One region of the Paenibacillus sp. IHBB 3054 genome, then DNA from elsewhere that is predicted to be linked to it. Evidence: predicted binding sites of a transcription regulator. Region 1 holds the regulator's gene; each other region holds the start of a gene.
What was found. Region 1 encodes Rex, which represses fermentation and respiration genes when NADH is low (regulators of the CRP and FNR family bind a similar motif). Its sites were predicted from a motif close to TTGTGAAATATTTCACAA; they were not measured.
Positions count from the first base shown of each region.

Region 1 (5,541 bases):
AGCGGCTTAACGAGCTGTTTGCCGATGAAGACAGTGACTTGGCCTGGTATTTTGACGGCCTGCTGCGGGAGCGCGAGATGGAAACCTTCCAGCCGGAAGGAGAGCTGAATTTTTACCGTCAGCTCGCAATGGCTGTAGGCGACTGGACTGAGCTGGCGCCTCCAAGAGAAGAAGGTGTTGGCAATCCTGTGGAGAATGTATCCTTTGAGGATTATATGGCCGAGGTAACCAAACGGCTTAAGGATACGCTTCCACAATATGAAAGCCGGGAAGCCCAGGAGATCATGATTGGCGAAGTGAATACAGCCCTTCGGGAGGACAAGCACCTGCTGATCGAGGCAGGCACCGGCACCGGCAAATCGCTCGGTTATCTGCTGCCGGCTATTTATCAGAGCGTACGTACCGGGCAGAAGGTTATGGTCAGCACCCATACCATCAATCTTCAGGATCAGCTGCGCGAACGCGATATCCCGCTTCTGACCAGTGTTGTGCCTTTCCCGTTTAAGGCTGCGATATTCAAGGGGAGAGGGCACTATTTGTGTCTGCGCAAGTTTGAACATAAAATAAATAAAAAGGACTTCGTAAGTCCCCGGGAAGAAGCGCTTACGGCAGCGCAGATGATCGTATGGCTTACCCAGACGGAATCGGGTGACGATGAGGAGCTGAATTTGAGCGGTCGCGGCGGGGATTTCTGGGAGACAGTAGCCAGTGATACCGATTCATGTCTGGGCCGTTCCTGTCCGTGGTTCCGCAAATGCTACTACCACCGGGCCAAACATGAAGCAGGGATTGCCGATGTGGTCATTACCAATCACTCCAAGCTGTTCGCAGACGTCAAGGCCGGGCACCAGCTGCTTCCGGCTTATGAGCATCTTGTCATTGACGAGGCCCATCATTTGGAGGATGTAGCCGGCAAGCATCTGGGCATGCAAATGAAGTATTTCACTGTAGCTCATACGCTTACAAGGCTGTATAAAGACAGCCGCAGCGGCCAGCTGCCGGCACTGCGCCAGACTCTGCAGTCCTCGGGCAGTGAGCAGGCTTCGGAGTGGAGCGGCGTAATCGATAAAATCTATCCCGACCTGCTTACCGTAAAGGAAACTTGGGATACACTGAGCGACAAGCTGTTCGGTCTATTGCCCGAACGAAGCGATGCAGCGGCAGGTGAAGCCGGCCAGCTGGTCACACGCCTGCTTCCCGGCAGCAAGCCCAAAGATTGGGAAGAGCTGGCGGCGCTGGAGAATACGCTCCACTTAGCCTTGAGCGACATCATCCGCAGAGGTGACAAAATGCTCAGTGAGATGCGCGATACGGAGAGTCAGTCGTCTTCGGACAGCCTGGTGACCGATATCGGAGGCTTGTTCAAGGATTTGGCATCCATCCGGGAACAAATCCGCTTCTTTATGGGTCTCAGTGACGATAATATCGTGTACTGGATGGAAGGGAGCGGCAACTACCGGGGCAAGTCGCTTCAGCTCTACGCTGTGCCTGTCGATGTAAGCAGCCAGCTCAAGGATCTGTTCTTCGACAAGAAGAAGAGCATAGTGTTGACCTCGGCCACGTTATCGGTCGACAAGTCCTTTCAGTTCATGATTGACAACCTTGGTCTTTCTGAAGCCTCAGAGCAAGGGCGTCTCATGACAGCGCTGCTGCCTTCACCGTTCAAGTACCGTGAACAGGCGCTGCTTGTCATCCCGCGCGATTTCCCCAGTGTTAAGGGCAGCGTAGGCGATGCGCGTTTTGTAGACAAGCTGGTGCATTCGCTGGCTGAAGCGGCGGCGGCGACCAAGGGGCGGATGCTGGTGCTGTTCACCTCCTACAAAATGCTGCGCCAGGTTTATGATCCGCTGAAAGAGGCCTTGGCTTCCCAGGACATTACGGTTCTGGGCCAGGGTGTGGAAGGAGGCAGCCGCAGCAAGCTGATCCGGCGTTTTCAGGACAGCTCTGCATCGGTATTGCTTGGAACAAGCAGTTTCTGGGAAGGAGTCGACATCCCTGGCGAGGCGCTGACCTGTCTTGCGATTGTAAGGCTGCCGTTTCAGCCGCCGAATCATCCGCTGGCCGAGGCAAAAGCGGAGCTTCTGCAGGCCCAGAAGAAGAATCCTTTTATGAAAATGTCTGTTCCACAAGCAGTGATCCGCTTCAAACAGGGTTTTGGACGATTGGTTCGCACAGCGCAGGACCGGGGAATTGTTATTGTATATGATACCAGGGTCATCGAAGCTTATTACGGGAAGTACTTCCTGTATTCACTCCCTGGTCCGAAGATGGAGCACATGCTTACCGATCAGATGGTTCCGCGGATTGCGGAATGGCTTGAAGAGGGCGGCGTTTCCTAATCTGTCATTGTTTATAAATTTTCCCCATCTCTTTGTACCATAGGCTGTGTCCCGTTCGCGGAGCGGGCACTGCACGTGGTTGTCATACGATATCGCGTCAGTGCAATTCTAAATTAGGAGGAGAAAATATGAAATCGGATAAAATATCGGAGGCCGTCGTTCGCAGACTCCCAGTGTACCTGCGTTTCCTGAACGATCTCCAAAAGCGTGAAATCTCAACCGTTTCTTCTCAGGAACTCGGGCAGAAGCTGGACCTTAATCCGGCGCAGATTCGTAAGGATCTGGCCTATTTTGGTGATTTCGGCAGAAAAGGCATTGGATATGACGTGTCTTATCTCATCGAAAAGATCCGTCACATTCTGAAGCTGGATCAACAAATCAATGTGGCCCTGGTAGGTGCCGGTAACCTCGGTCATGCCTTGTCCAATTACAATGCTTATCTGAAGGATACCATGAAAATCACTGCTGTATTTGATTCTTACGCTCCCAAGATTGGACAAAATATCAACTCTCTTACGGTACAGCCGATGGAGGAGCTGGGTCAGACCATCCGCGATCAGGGAATCCGGATCGGGATCATTACTGTACCGGACAGCGAAGCACAGAATGTGGCTGATATTCTGGTAGAATCGGGCATCGAGGCGATCCTGAATTTTGCACCGGTCATTCTGAAGACACCTGCAACCATCCGGATTCATGCTGCCGACTTTACGACTGACCTGCAAAGTCTGGCGTATTATTTACATGATGGAAAGGAAGGAATTACAGATGAGCAGCAATAAGATGGTAATTGCAAACGGACGTTTTCTGGTTCCCGGAAGCGAGAAGCCTGTCTTGAGCGGTTATATGACTATAGAAAATGATTTGATCACATACATAGGGGAAGAGAAGCCCGTTATTGAAGAAGGCACAGTGACGCTCGACGGCAGCCGGCTGCTGTTCATGCCGGGTCTGGTCAACACCCATGGTCATGCTGCGATGTCGCTGCTGCGCGGCTACGGGGATGATATGGTCCTTCAAGCCTGGCTGCAGGAGAAAATGTGGCCAATGGAGGAGAAGTTTACCGGAGATGATGTCTACTGGGGCACTTCCTTATCCGTTCTGGAGATGCTGAAAGGCGGCACAACCACCTTTTTGGATATGTATGATCATATGGACCGGGTGGCCGAAGTGGTCGAACACTCCGGCATCCGTGCGGTGCTGATGCGCGGTGTTATTGGTCTGTGTCCTGAAGAGGTGCAGAACCAGAAGCTTGCGGAAGCTGTTGCGTTCGCCCGCAACTGGCACGGCAAGGCTGACGGCAGAATTACAACCATGATTTCACCGCATGCCCCGTATACTTGTCCTCCGGACTTTTTCATGCGGTTTGTGCAGGCTGCACATGACCTGGACCTGCCGATGCATACGCATATGTCGGAAACGCTGCGTGAAGTGGAGCAGAATGCCGCTGATTACGGCCTGCGTCCTGTAGCGCACCTGGAGAAGCTGGGGATGTTCACCCGCCCGTCCTTAATCGCCCATGGTGTCCACCTGAACGATGAGGAGATCGAAATCCTCGCCCGCCACAAGGTGGGTGTGTCCCATAACCCGGGCAGCAACCTGAAGCTGGCCAGCGGTGTTGCACGGGTGCCTGAGCTGCTGAGAGCCGGAGTCAAAGTTTCACTGGGTACGGACGGGGCGGCAAGCAACAATAATCTCGATATGTTCGAGGAAATGCGGCTTGCAGCACTGATCCATAAGGGAGTCAGCGGCGATCCTACCGCAGTTCCGGCACCGGAAGCGCTGCTGATGGCCACGCAATACGGGGCGGAATCAATCTTCCTGAACCAGGTGGGCCGCCTTTCAGCAGGGATGAAGGCTGATTTTATTGCAATTGATATCGACCAGCCTCATCTACTGCCGCATAGCGACTTGCTCTCCCACGCCGTGTATTCGGCCAGCGCCAAGGATGTCGAGCATGTCTGGGTGAACGGCAAGCAGGTTGTGAAGCATGGTCAGTGCCTGACACTGGACGAGGAAGAAATCCGCCGCAAGGCGCAAGAAACTTTTGAAGGGCTGCTGAAGCGTTAATTCGACTGCCGCAGTTGACTTTATGACGTTTCATATATTAAGGAAAGGAAGCTGCATTTTGAGGAAAAGGAAAAAATGGCTTCTGCTGGGGATCGCTCTGTTTCTGCTCATTCTGTTCGGTCTAAGCCAATTTTATGCCTATATCATGAAGGACCAATGGAATGAACGCAGCGCGGCCAAAGAAGTTGCCAAGACCCGGGCGGGACTTACTGAGATATCCAAGGCGCAGAAATCGGTATGGGACGAAAATTCGGTGTACTGGGTGCTGACCGGGAAAAATAAAGCCGGTACGGATCTAATGGTGTGGGTACGGTTCACCGTGGACGGCAAGCCGGCCGGGGGCGATAACGGAGTTTATGCGGAAGAGCTGGCCAAAGGAACCTCGGAGAAGCAAATCCGCTCCATTATAGCCTCCCAGCTGCCCGGCATCGATATTAAACGGCTGCTTCCGGGTGTATATAATGGAGAATACGCCTGGCAGCTTTTTTACAAGCAGGAAGGACGTTATTATTACAAGTTCTTCCGTTTTGCGGATGGTACAGCAATCGGTGATGGATATACTTTGCCGAGCAAGTAGAGGCAGGGTGCAATAACAAAAAAAGCGGACAAGGCGGACAGCGCTTGTCCGCTTTTTTTGCATAATATGCTAATAAGTTGAACTAAAGAACTACCTAGAGGCAAAAGCAGCGGAGGGGAAGTTTGGAACTGTAGGAGCGATAGCGACCGCCTTTGTCTACGGATTTCAACCGCAAATAGCGGTATAAATCAAGAAATCTGTAGACAACAGCGGCCGGAAGTCCAAACATTCACCGCAGTTGCGTTCTATGCCGGATCGGTAAATCTTATGAAAATTCTGAAACTGGATCAAGAAAGTTGAGTTTAAGGCGGTTTTTTATAAAGGATAACTCTGACATTTTGTGAAATTTATATTATCATTGGAATGAAACAGTGATTCTGAGGATTAAATTACATGTTCCTTGAACAGGTGGAGAGATACGTTTGAAAACGATGATGAGGCTTTACCAGGAGGGCAGAACGGACTACCATTCTACCTTTTTTGATTTGATAAACGGGGATACGGAGACCAAACAAACGAAAGGGCTTGCCTACCTTTTTTCAAGGTATCCCAAGT
Region 1 covers NZ_JBOFBG010000001.1:279,725-285,265, reverse strand. Annotated here, with positions in the region: gene dinG (ATP-dependent DNA helicase DinG) at 1-2,339, shown strand, start outside; gene ACQ76X_RS01480 (redox-sensing transcriptional repressor Rex) at 2,429-3,121, shown strand; gene ACQ76X_RS01475 (amidohydrolase) at 3,108-4,409, shown strand; gene ACQ76X_RS01470 (cell wall elongation regulator TseB-like domain-containing protein) at 4,468-4,986, shown strand; gene ACQ76X_RS01465 (hypothetical protein) at 5,409-5,541, shown strand, end outside.

Region 2 (5,541 bases), 280 kb from region 1:
AAGCTGCTAAGCTGACCAACGGCGCAATGAATGTGGAAAAATGTGCGGTTAACCCGGCAATCGTAGGTCAATCCGCTGTGAAGATCGCTGAAATGTGCGGTATCCAGGTTCCTGCCGGAACGAAGATTCTGGTAGCTGAACTCGAAGGCGTTGGCACCAAGTTCCCGCTGTCCGCTGAGAAACTTAGCCCGGTTCTGGCTTGCTACAAGGTTAAGAACGCTGATCAGGGGATCGAACGTGCAGCTCAAATCGTCGAATTCGGCGGTATGGGACACAGCTCGGCTATCCATTCCAACAATGAAGAAGTTATCATGAAGTTCTCGAACCGTCTGCAAACTGGACGTATTCTTGTTAATTCGCCTTCAACACATGGCGCCATCGGCGACATTTACAATACTAATATCGCTTCGTTGACTCTGGGCTGCGGATCTTATGGACGCAACTCGGTATCGCAAAACGTAACTGCCATCAATCTGATCAATGTGAAAAGGGTGAACCGTCGTACCGTGAATATGCAATGGTTTAAAGTGCCTGATAAGATTTATTTCGAAAAGGGATCCACTCAATACCTGGCCAAAATGCCTGATATTACCCGCGTAGCAATTATCACTGACCCTATGATGGTTAAACTGGGTTATGTAGAAAGAGTAGAACACTACCTGCGTCAACGCCAGACCCCTGTAGCGATCGAAGTGTTCTCGGAAGTTGAACCGGATCCATCGACAACTACCGTAGAAAAAGGTACAGCTATGATGAACAGATTCCAACCGGACTGCATCATCGCACTCGGCGGCGGTTCGCCAATGGATGCTGCAAAAGGAATGTGGTTGTTCTATGAACACCCGGATGCTGACTTTAACGGTCTGAAACAAAAGTTCATGGATATCCGCAAACGGGTATACAAATTCCCTAAGCTTGGCAACAAAGCGAAATTTGTAGCTATTCCAACAACATCGGGTACAGGTTCGGAAGTAACCTCTTTCGCGGTTATTACTGACAAAACTACTGCAAATAACACTAAATATCCGCTTGCAGACTATGAGCTGACTCCGGACGTAGCGATCATCGACCCTGAGTTTGTATATAGCTTGCCTAAGACTGCTGTTGCCGATACAGGTATGGATGTATTGACACATGCGATTGAAGCCTATGTTTCCGTTATGGCGAGTGACTACTCCGATGGTCTGGCTATCAAAGCCATCCAGCTGGTATTCCAATACCTGGAGAAATCCGCACTTGAAGGCGACAAACTTGCCCGCGAAAAAATGCACAACGCATCGACGCTGGCTGGTATGGCATTTGCTAATGCATTTCTGGGCATCAACCACAGCTTGGCGCACAAATGGGGCGGTCAATACCACACGGCTCATGGACGTACCAATGCCATCCTGATGCCGCACGTTATCCGTTACAATGCCAAGAAACCAACGAAGTTTGCTGCGTTCCCTAAATACTCGCACTTTGTAGCTGACGAACGTTATGCAGAAATCGCCCGTATTCTGGGATTGCCTGCACGCACTACCGAAGAAGGCGTAACCAGCCTGATCAATGCAATCCGCGACATGAACAAAAAATTGGGCATTGAAGAGTCGTTTCAACAACTCGGCTTTGATCCTAAGGATTTCGAATCCCGCGTAGACTATCTGGCTGACCGTGCATTTGAAGACCAATGTACTACTGCCAACCCTAAATTGCCGCTGGTTACTGAACTTGCTGATGTATACCGCAACGCATTCTACGGAAGATTCGACAACTAATTGGTGATTGCTTAGCAAAGGATAAGGTTATAGGTTAATATGGAAGGGGATGGTAGTGACAAATATCACCGGAAAGGTGATATTTGTCACAGTCCTTTTTCAGAAAATAAACTAAAATGTTTATATAAAGAACGGTCCCAGTTATGAAGACGCGATTGTGAATTTAATTACAACCATATCTTTGGGATCACGAGACACGGGATTAACCTTCAAGCCCGCGATCTCTACAAATATAATAAATATAAATGGAGGGATTTAGCATGTCGGTGATTGAAAAAGATGTACAAGAAGTGAAGTCTAGTTGGAGAAGTTTTACAAAAGGTAAATGGGCCAGAAAAGTCGACGTTAACGAATTTATTTCCAAGAACATCAAGCCTTATGAAGGAAACGAAGATTTCCTCGTAGGTCCTACCAGCAACACTACTGAACTGTGGAAGATTATCTCCCAACTGAGCAAGGAAGAAAGAGAAAGAGGCGGCGTATGGGACGTTTCCCTGGATACTGTCTCTACCATCACTTCCCACAAGCCAGGCTACATCGACAAGGACAAGGAACAAATTGTAGGCGTACAGACTGATGCTCCTTTCAGACGTTCTGTTCAACCGTTCGGCGGTATTAAGATGATGATCGATGCCACCAAAGCTTATGGCTTCGAGCTTCCGAACAACATTGTCGAAATGTTTACGAATATCCGCAAAACGCATAACCAAGGCGTGTTTGATGCATATACACCTGACATGAGAGCAGTGCGTAAATCCGGCGTTATTACAGGTCTTCCTGATGCTTACGGCCGCGGACGCATTATCGGTGACTACCGCCGTATTGCCCTGTACGGTATCGACTTCCTGATCAAAGACAAGAAACAACAACAAACCGAGCTTGAAGTTGATTCCATGACTGAAGAAGTAATCCGGTTGCGCGAAGAGCTGTCGGAGCAAATCCGCGCTCTGGGCGAGCTGAAAGAAATGGCTGCCGCTCACGGTCTTGATATTTCCAAACCGGCGAACAACTTCAAAGAAGCTACTCAATGGGTATACTTCGGTTATCTGGCGGCAGTAAAAGAACAAAACGGTGCTGCAATGTCCTTGGGACGCGTATCCTCCTTCCTCGACATCTATGCACAGCGCGATTTTGAAGAAGGTACTCTTACTGAAGAACAAGCACAAGAAATCGTTGACCATTTCGTAATGAAACTGCGTATTGTGAAATTCCTGCGTACGCCTGACTATAATGAACTGTTCTCCGGCGACCCTACTTGGGTAACGGAATCCATCGGTGGTATGGCTGAAGACGGAACAACACGCGTAACTAAGAACAGCTTCCGCTTCTTGCATACCCTATACAACCTGGGACCTGCTCCAGAGCCTAACTTGACGGTTCTGTGGTCCGAAAGACTGCCTGAAGGCTTCAAAAAATATTGTGCTAAGGTTTCCATCGAAACCAGCGCTATCCAATATGAGAATGACGATGTAATGCGTCCATATTGGGGTGAAGATTACGCAATTGCTTGCTGCGTATCCCCAATGCGCATCGGTAAACAAATGCAGTTCTTCGGCGCCCGCGCCAACCTGGCAAAAGCTTTGCTGTATGCGATCAATGGTGGTGTAGACGAGAAATCAGGCGTACAAGTCGGACCTGAATTCCCTGCGATCACTTCCGAATATCTGGATTACAACGAAGTAATGAAACGCTTCAAACCGATGATGGAGTGGCTGGCTAAGACTTATGTCAACACCCTGAACATCATCCACTACATGCATGACAAATATTCCTACGAACGCATCGAAATGGCACTGCATGACCGTGACATTCTGCGTACGATGGCTTGTGGTATCGCCGGCCTGTCCGTTGCTGCTGACTCCCTGAGTGCAATTAAATTCGCTAAGGTTAAACCGATCCGCAACGAACAAGGCATCGCCATCGACTTCGAAACCGAAGGTGAATTCCCTTGCTACGGCAACAACGACGACGCTGTTGACAGCATCGCGGTTGAACTGGTTGAAACCTTCATGTCGATGATCCGCAAAAACAAAACTTACCGTGATGCTATGCCGACTCAATCGGTATTGACCATCACTTCGAACGTAGTTTACGGTAAGAAGACTGGTACTACTCCTGATGGACGTAAGAAAGGTGAACCGTTCGCTCCAGGTGCTAACCCGATGCATGGACGCGACAAGAAAGGCGCACTGGCTTCCTTGAACTCTGTTGCCAAACTGCCGTATTCCGAGGCACAAGACGGTATTTCCAACACGTTCTCCATCGTTCCTAAGGCGCTGGGTAAAGACGAAGAGTCCCGTAAGTCCAACCTGGTATTCATGATGGACGGATACTTCCACAACAACGCTCAGCACTTGAACGTTAACGTATTTAACCGTGAACAACTGATCGATGCTATGGATCATCCGGAGAACTATCCTCAATTGACCATTCGTGTATCCGGCTATGCTGTTAACTTCATCAAGCTGACCCGTGAACAACAGTTGGATGTTATCAACCGTACATTCCACGGTACAATGTAATTAAATTAACTGTGTAATACAGTTCTTGTATAAGATGTAATAGCAGTGAGGTGATACCGCCCTTGATTCAGGGGGCGGTAAAATCTTGCTAAAAATTAATTAAAATTTTAAGTTCTTTTCGAAAGGAAGTCATCATATGGCTAATGGACATATACATTCCTTAGAAACGTTCGGGACCGTAGACGGGCCTGGTATCCGTTTTGTTCTATTTATGCAGGGCTGCTTATTGAAATGCCAGTATTGTCATAACCCGGATACCTGGGGGCTTAATGAAGGCAGAGAAATGAGCATCGAGGAAGTGCTGGCGGAAATTGAACCTTACCTGAATTATTATAAGTCTTCAGGTGGCGGGCTTACCGTATCTGGCGGCGAACCAACGCTGCAGGCGCATTTTGTCAAACAACTGTTCACTGAAGTGAAACGGCGCTGGAATCTGCACACCACACTGGATACAAATGGCTATAATGATGGTTCGAAGATCAGCGATTTGCTGGATGTTACTGATCTTGTGCTGCTCGATCTCAAGCATATCGATGATGAAGCGCATATTAAGCTGACCGGTAAATCGAATGATCGTACATTGAAGCTGGCCCGCTGGTTGTCAGATCATAACCGTAAAATGTGGATCCGCCATGTGTATGTTCCTGGCATTCATAATAAGGAAGAGGATTTGCTGAATCTCGGCCGATTCGTTGGAACGCTTAATGGGGTAGAGAAGTTTGAAATCCTGCCTTATCACCAAATGGGGATTTATAAATGGCAAGAACTTGGCCGTCCCTATGAGCTAGAAGGGGTACCCTCACCGACCGAAGAAGAAGTGCAGCGCGCTTACCGGCTGATTGAAGAAGGACGCAACGAGACAGCACTTGTTAAGTGATGATACTTATTATAGGAAGCCGAAGCCGTATCTTGCAGTAGCTTATGTACTGCGGAAACGGCTTTTTTGCTTTTTAATGATCCAGAAGGCATGTTATGTTCCAGCAGATTAAGGGACTATTTTGCAGGAGGAATGATTTTGTGTAGAGGTTTAATGACGCAAAGTCTATTTTCTATGGAATTATTTTTCAGTATATGTAACTATAAATGACGTAGGGTGTGATTTTTTAGAGTTGTATTCGCTTACATTAGAGTATTTTATCCCTATAGTAGATGAATCTTAACCTTACGATTACACACACTGTTTTTTATAATAAGAGTTGTAAGGGAAATTAATAAATAGGGAGGGTCACCCGTAATGAGAAAAAGTATGACTATGCTGTTGT
Region 2 covers NZ_JBOFBG010000001.1:556,097-561,637, reverse strand. Annotated here, with positions in the region: gene adhE (bifunctional acetaldehyde-CoA/alcohol dehydrogenase) at 1-1,757, shown strand, start outside; gene pflB (formate C-acetyltransferase) at 2,018-4,279, shown strand; gene pflA (pyruvate formate-lyase-activating protein) at 4,416-5,156, shown strand; gene ACQ76X_RS02800 (extracellular solute-binding protein) at 5,514-5,541, shown strand, end outside.
Region 2: the regulator Rex is predicted to act here: its motif matches at 1,913-1,930, upstream of pflB (formate C-acetyltransferase).

Region 3 (5,541 bases), on a different contig from region 1:
CTGTGATCTTTTCGCCGTTAAGGTAACCCAGGATTTTGGTGAATCCATGGACCCCTCTTCGTGCGGACAGGTATTGGCCCTCCACCTCTGAACTCTCTGGCATATCGCCGCTATAGGCTTCCGGTTTGTATTCGCCAAACACCTTATCGGTCAGACCGGTGGTATACTCCCACTCATTGGCCTGGTTAGTCAACACGATCATCCCAAAGCCGGAAGCCGGATCCAAAGTAAACTTGCTGGAAAAGGCTGCAGTATTGCCGCCATGCTCCAATGCAGGAAGGGTATGGTTGATCTCAAAAAAACCGTGGGCAATCCTTGGAATGGCGGTTCCCTCGTAATTCAGGCTTGGGGACAGCATTTCTTTTAAAGCTGCTTGGCTCTGGAACAGCGGACTGCTGCTGCCGGCTGCAGGCATCAGAGCTGCCAGGAATTTCGCTGCATCTTCTGCGGTTCCCATAGCGCTTCCTGCCGGATAAATCCCCATATACCCTCTATTCTTCTTGATTAGCTTCAGGCTGATTGTATATCCTTGGATGTTGTCCCTGCGCTGCGCAATAGCCGGATTATCCTGCTGCGCTGGGTGTATGGACGTATTGTCCATGCCCACCACCTCAAAGATATGTTGTTTCACATAGGTATAAAATGGCTCACCGCTCTGCAATTCCACTATATAGGCAGCCAAGGCCGCACCAAAATTGGAATACGCCACCACCGTTCCCGGTTGATAAACCTGTCGCGGTTCAAAAGTCTGCAGCGCCTCCCCCAGCTCAGGAATATCTTCCTCTGCAAAATAGTACAAATCGGTTATCCGATCCTGCCAGCCAGCATTGTGATTCATAAGGTTCAAGAGCGTGACAGGTTTTTCGTATTTCAGTTTTTTGAGAAAGCCCTGAGGAAGATATTCACGGATATCTGTCTCCAGATCAAGCTTGCCCTGCTCTGCCAGCTGCATCACACTGGTCCAGACCAGCAGCTTCGTAGTCGAGCCCCATTCAAAAACAGTGTCTGTATCAGCTGCGACCTGACGCTCGATATCCGCGAAGCCATATGCTTTATCGAAGACGGTCTGGCCGTCCTTGATAACAACAACCGAAACCGCTGCTGTTGTCCGCTGACGGGCAGCGACATAAGTATCTATAATGGTCCCGAGCGAAGACAGCGGTGAGCCTGAGGGAGTCGTATCCCCTTTCCCTTCAGCACCCTGGACTGGAAGAGCCAGTGACAGCAGCAGCAGCATGACAGACAGCATTGCGACACCTAATTTTGTAAACCTATAACTTTCGTGTTGTCTTCTCATGCATTACTTCCTTTTCTCATGTTCTGAAATTCAATATAACAATTCCTTAATATTCCACAAGGTGGCACTTAAATCCTACTATAGAATACGTTTCAAAAAAAGTGCCTGCCCCTAATGCACACTGGGACAGGCACTTTCAACTTCATCATACATTTACAAGCGGATTTCTCAAACTTATTTCAAACTCTTCCAGACCCACTTCTCCACTTCAGGCAGATCAATGCCCTCTTCACGGATATACTCATAATGCTTCTTAACCATAGCATCCATCTCATCCGCGATGGCAGTGTGTTTGTCAGCTGCAGGCAAGCTCAGAACAGCTTCCTTCGTCAGATCGAAACGGTCCATCTGATTCAGTACACGCATATCGAACGGAGTCGTGATGTCGCCGTTCTCACGGTAGCCATGCACATGCAGGTTATGATTGTGGCGGTCGAAGAACAAGTCTTTAATCAGGCCTTCATAACCGTGGAAAGCGAAGATGACCGGTTTGTCTTTTGTGAAAAATTGATCAAACTCTTCGTCGGATAAACCACGCGGATCAAGTTTCTGGCTTCTCAGCTTAAGCAGATCTACCACGTTGATATAACGGATTTTCAGCTCAGGCAATTTCTCATGCAGGATAGAGATGGCAGCCAAAGCTTCAATCGTAGGTTCGGTACCCGCAGAAGCGAATACAACATCAGGCTCTCCGCCTTTGTCCGTGCTGGCCCAGTCAATGATCTTGAGTCCTTTATCAACCAATTCCTGCGCCTCTTGAGCCGAGAACCACTGTGGACGCGGATGTTTGGACGACACAATCAGGTTGATCTTTTGACGGTCGTTCAGAATGGTGTCAAATACAGCCAGCAGGGAGTTGGCATCAGCCGGCAAATATTCCCGGATGAACTCCGGTTTTTTGTCTGCCAGGTGACCCAGCAAACCCGGATCCTGGTGCGTATAACCGTTATGGTCCTGCTGGAACACGGTTGAAGTTGCAACAACATTGAGTGAAGGAATATCAGCGCGCCAGCCTTGATCGGTTGCTTTACGCAGCCATTTGAAGTGCTGGGTAATCATCGAATCCACAACGCGCAGGAAAGCTTCATAACTTGCAAAGAAGCCATGACGTCCGGTTAATACATAACCTTCCAGCAGCCCTTCCGCCTGATGCTCCGATAATTGGGAATCAATTACACGGCCATACGAAGCGAGGAATTCGTCATTAGGTTCATTAATTTGATCCAGCCATTGGCGTTTGGTCACTTCAAACACAGGTCCCAGACGGTTGGACATCGTTTCATCCGGTCCGAAAATCCGGAAATTACGGTTATCTTCATTGAGCAGGACAACCTCTTTCAGGTATTTTCCGAGAACGGCCATATCCTGGGCTACTACTTTACCTGGAACGGAGTTATCAAGCACATAGTCGCGGAAATCCGGCAGGCGCAAATCTTTGATAAGGTTGCCAGCGTTGGTAACAGGATTCATCCCCATACGTCTGTCGCCTGTAGGCAGGATTTCGGCAAGCTCTGCGTTCAAGCGGCCGTTCTCATCAAATAATTCTTCCGGTCTGTAGCTGTTCATCCATTCAAGCAAAGCTGGAGCATGCTTCATATTTTTCTGGTCAACCGGAATTGGAACCTGGTGAGCACGGAACGAACCAGTATTAGGCACACCGTCCCATGCTGCCGGTCCAGTCCAGCCTTTAGGGGAACGGAAGACGAGCATCGGCCATACCGGGCGGGTAAGGTCGTTATTTTCACGCGCATTTTTTTGAATGGCTGCAATTCTTTCGACGATAGTATCGAGTACCTTCGCCATTTCCGGATGCATATGTTCAGGGTCTTCACCTTCAACAAAAAACGGCTCCCAGCCCATGCCTGTAAAGTAAGCGGTGATTTCTTCTTTCGATTGACGGGACAGAATCGTCGGGTTACTGATTTTAAATCCGTTCAAGTGCAGAATCGGCAAAACAGCGCCATCTGTAACAGGGTTGATGAAGCGGTTGGAGAACCATGATGCGGCCAGTGGTCCGGTTTCAGCCTCACCATCTCCAACGACAACAGCCGAAATCAAATCAGGGTTATCCAGAATAGCGCCAGCGCCGTGGGATAAAGAATAACCCAGCTCGCCGCCTTCATGGATGGATCCAGGAGTTTCAGGTGCAGCATGGGAAGCAACGCCGCCCGGGAACGAGAATTGTTTGAACAGTTTTTTGAGACCCGGGATATCCTGCGTAATTTCCGGATAAATCTCAGTATAGCTTCCGTCCAGATAGGAATTCGAAACCATGACCTGACCGCCATGACCCGGACCTTCAACATAGAACATGTTCAAATCATATTTAGTAATTACACGATTCAAATGGGCATAAATAAAGTTCTGGCCGGGAATGGTACCCCAGTGTCCGATAGGTTTAATCTTAACGTCAGCATCTTTCAAAGGTTCTCTTAACAACGGGTTGTCTTTCAAATACAGCTGACCTACCGAAATGTAGTTGGTTGCACGCCAATAAGCGTCAAGCTTTTCCAGATACGTTTTAGACGAATAATCGACTTTCATGGTTGATAATCCCATTTCATCCACTCCTATATATATATTGTTGCTTATTGCCATTCTTTTTCTCTACAAATACATCATACCTCTGCTCAAAATAAATACAACCTTTTTGACAAGTGATACGGTCCAATTTTGTGAAAATTTGAACATAGTATGAAAAACTCAGGAAAAACGCTGTCAAAACACAGTTATATTGAAATTTATGTAAATACGTTACATCCACAAAAAAGTAAAGTATACAAAAAAATAGACCGGGAAAATTCCCGGTCTTATTCTGCTCCTTAATGAACAGATACAAACGTATTAAATTTCAAATATTGATAATGAAACCGCATATGGGAAAATTCAAAGGGAGTACCATTGTCCAAGAAGAAAATCCCCTCCATAATGCCAACGGGTTCATTTTCTTTCAAGTGCAGCAGCTCCTGATCCGTGGACAAGGACGGCTCGGCAAAAATAGATAAAAATGATTTGGTTACGGCCAGGTTGCGCGAGTCTTCCAAATAATTAAAAATGGAGCCCTCGATAATCGTCTGGTTTAAATCCTGGACGATTTTTATCGGGATATAACCCGTCTCTATCATAAAGGGATCATCATCGAACAGGCGCAAGCGGACGATTTTGTATACAAAATCATGGGGCCCCAGGAACAAATCCCGCTGCAATTCTTTTGTTGGCGGAATAACCTCAAAATTCAACACTTTGACTTTAGGTTTCTTGCCATGCATCTGGAAATTGTCGGTGACACCCAGATTGGAACCTTCGTAATTGAAGATGGATTCGTTTTTTATGTATAAGGGGTTAATAAACGTGCCTGAACCTCGTTTTTTGAAAATGATTCCGACACTTTCCATTTTGGTTAATGCGCGCTTGATGGAGCTGCGGCTAACCTGATACGTTTCGCTAAGACTGCGTTCATCGGGTAATCGCATATCCGCAAACTGTCCAGCAAAGATTTTCATTTTAAGGTCATCAATTATTTGCTTGTAGACAAATTGTGTCATGGAGTACTCCCTCTCAGGTCTTCTGTAACAATTGTTATGTATTCAAACAACCTCTTCTGTACTAACGAAAGGTATGGATTAAAAATCAATATTAACTATATCATAATAACGTCATGGTTTATACTTTTCTCCACCCGATTTCTGCTAATTGAGGAAGGTTTATTTCAAAGAAAAACCTGATGATCTGCCGAAATAAAAGAATGTGGCTATTTTTCCGGAGAGGGGGAGTTTATTATGCATATTGAAATCGTCAAAAGTCTGATCAGCCAAGTAACTGAAGAAGTCTTCTCAGAGAACAAGGATGCTATTGAGAAGGACGGAATTCAGAAAGAAAGCGTTGAATTAGCCGTTCAGTTATCCGCCTTAACAACAATAAAGATCCTTGAAAAACTTGAACTCATCGATAAAAACTAAACGTCTGTCTATCTATATTACATACACACTGACATAGACAAGAACGCAAGCAACCCGCAGCAAGGGAATAATCCTTACTGCGGGTTTTTTATTGCTCTCTTTTAAGCGGCAGACCTTTTTACTTACCATTAAAACCGCTCTTTACAAACCGGCCTTATTCACGCCGAGCGGCTGTATCTCCCTCTTTATCAAGCTGCCTTAGCTCCGCTATCTGATGCAAGTGATTCAGCATCTGCTGAAAATGATCGGCTTTTTTCTGAATCGTAAGGACAAGCATCTCAAACT
Region 3 covers NZ_JBOFBG010000021.1:10,985-16,525, reverse strand. Annotated here, with positions in the region: gene ACQ76X_RS21225 (serine hydrolase domain-containing protein) at 1-1,297, opposite strand, end outside; gene ACQ76X_RS21220 (phosphoketolase family protein) at 1,472-3,856, opposite strand; gene ACQ76X_RS21215 (GntR family transcriptional regulator) at 4,120-4,842, opposite strand; gene ACQ76X_RS21210 (hypothetical protein) at 5,077-5,256, shown strand; gene ACQ76X_RS21205 (methyl-accepting chemotaxis protein) at 5,411-5,541, opposite strand, start outside.
Region 3: the regulator Rex is predicted to act here: its motif matches at 3,971-3,988, upstream of ACQ76X_RS21220 (phosphoketolase family protein).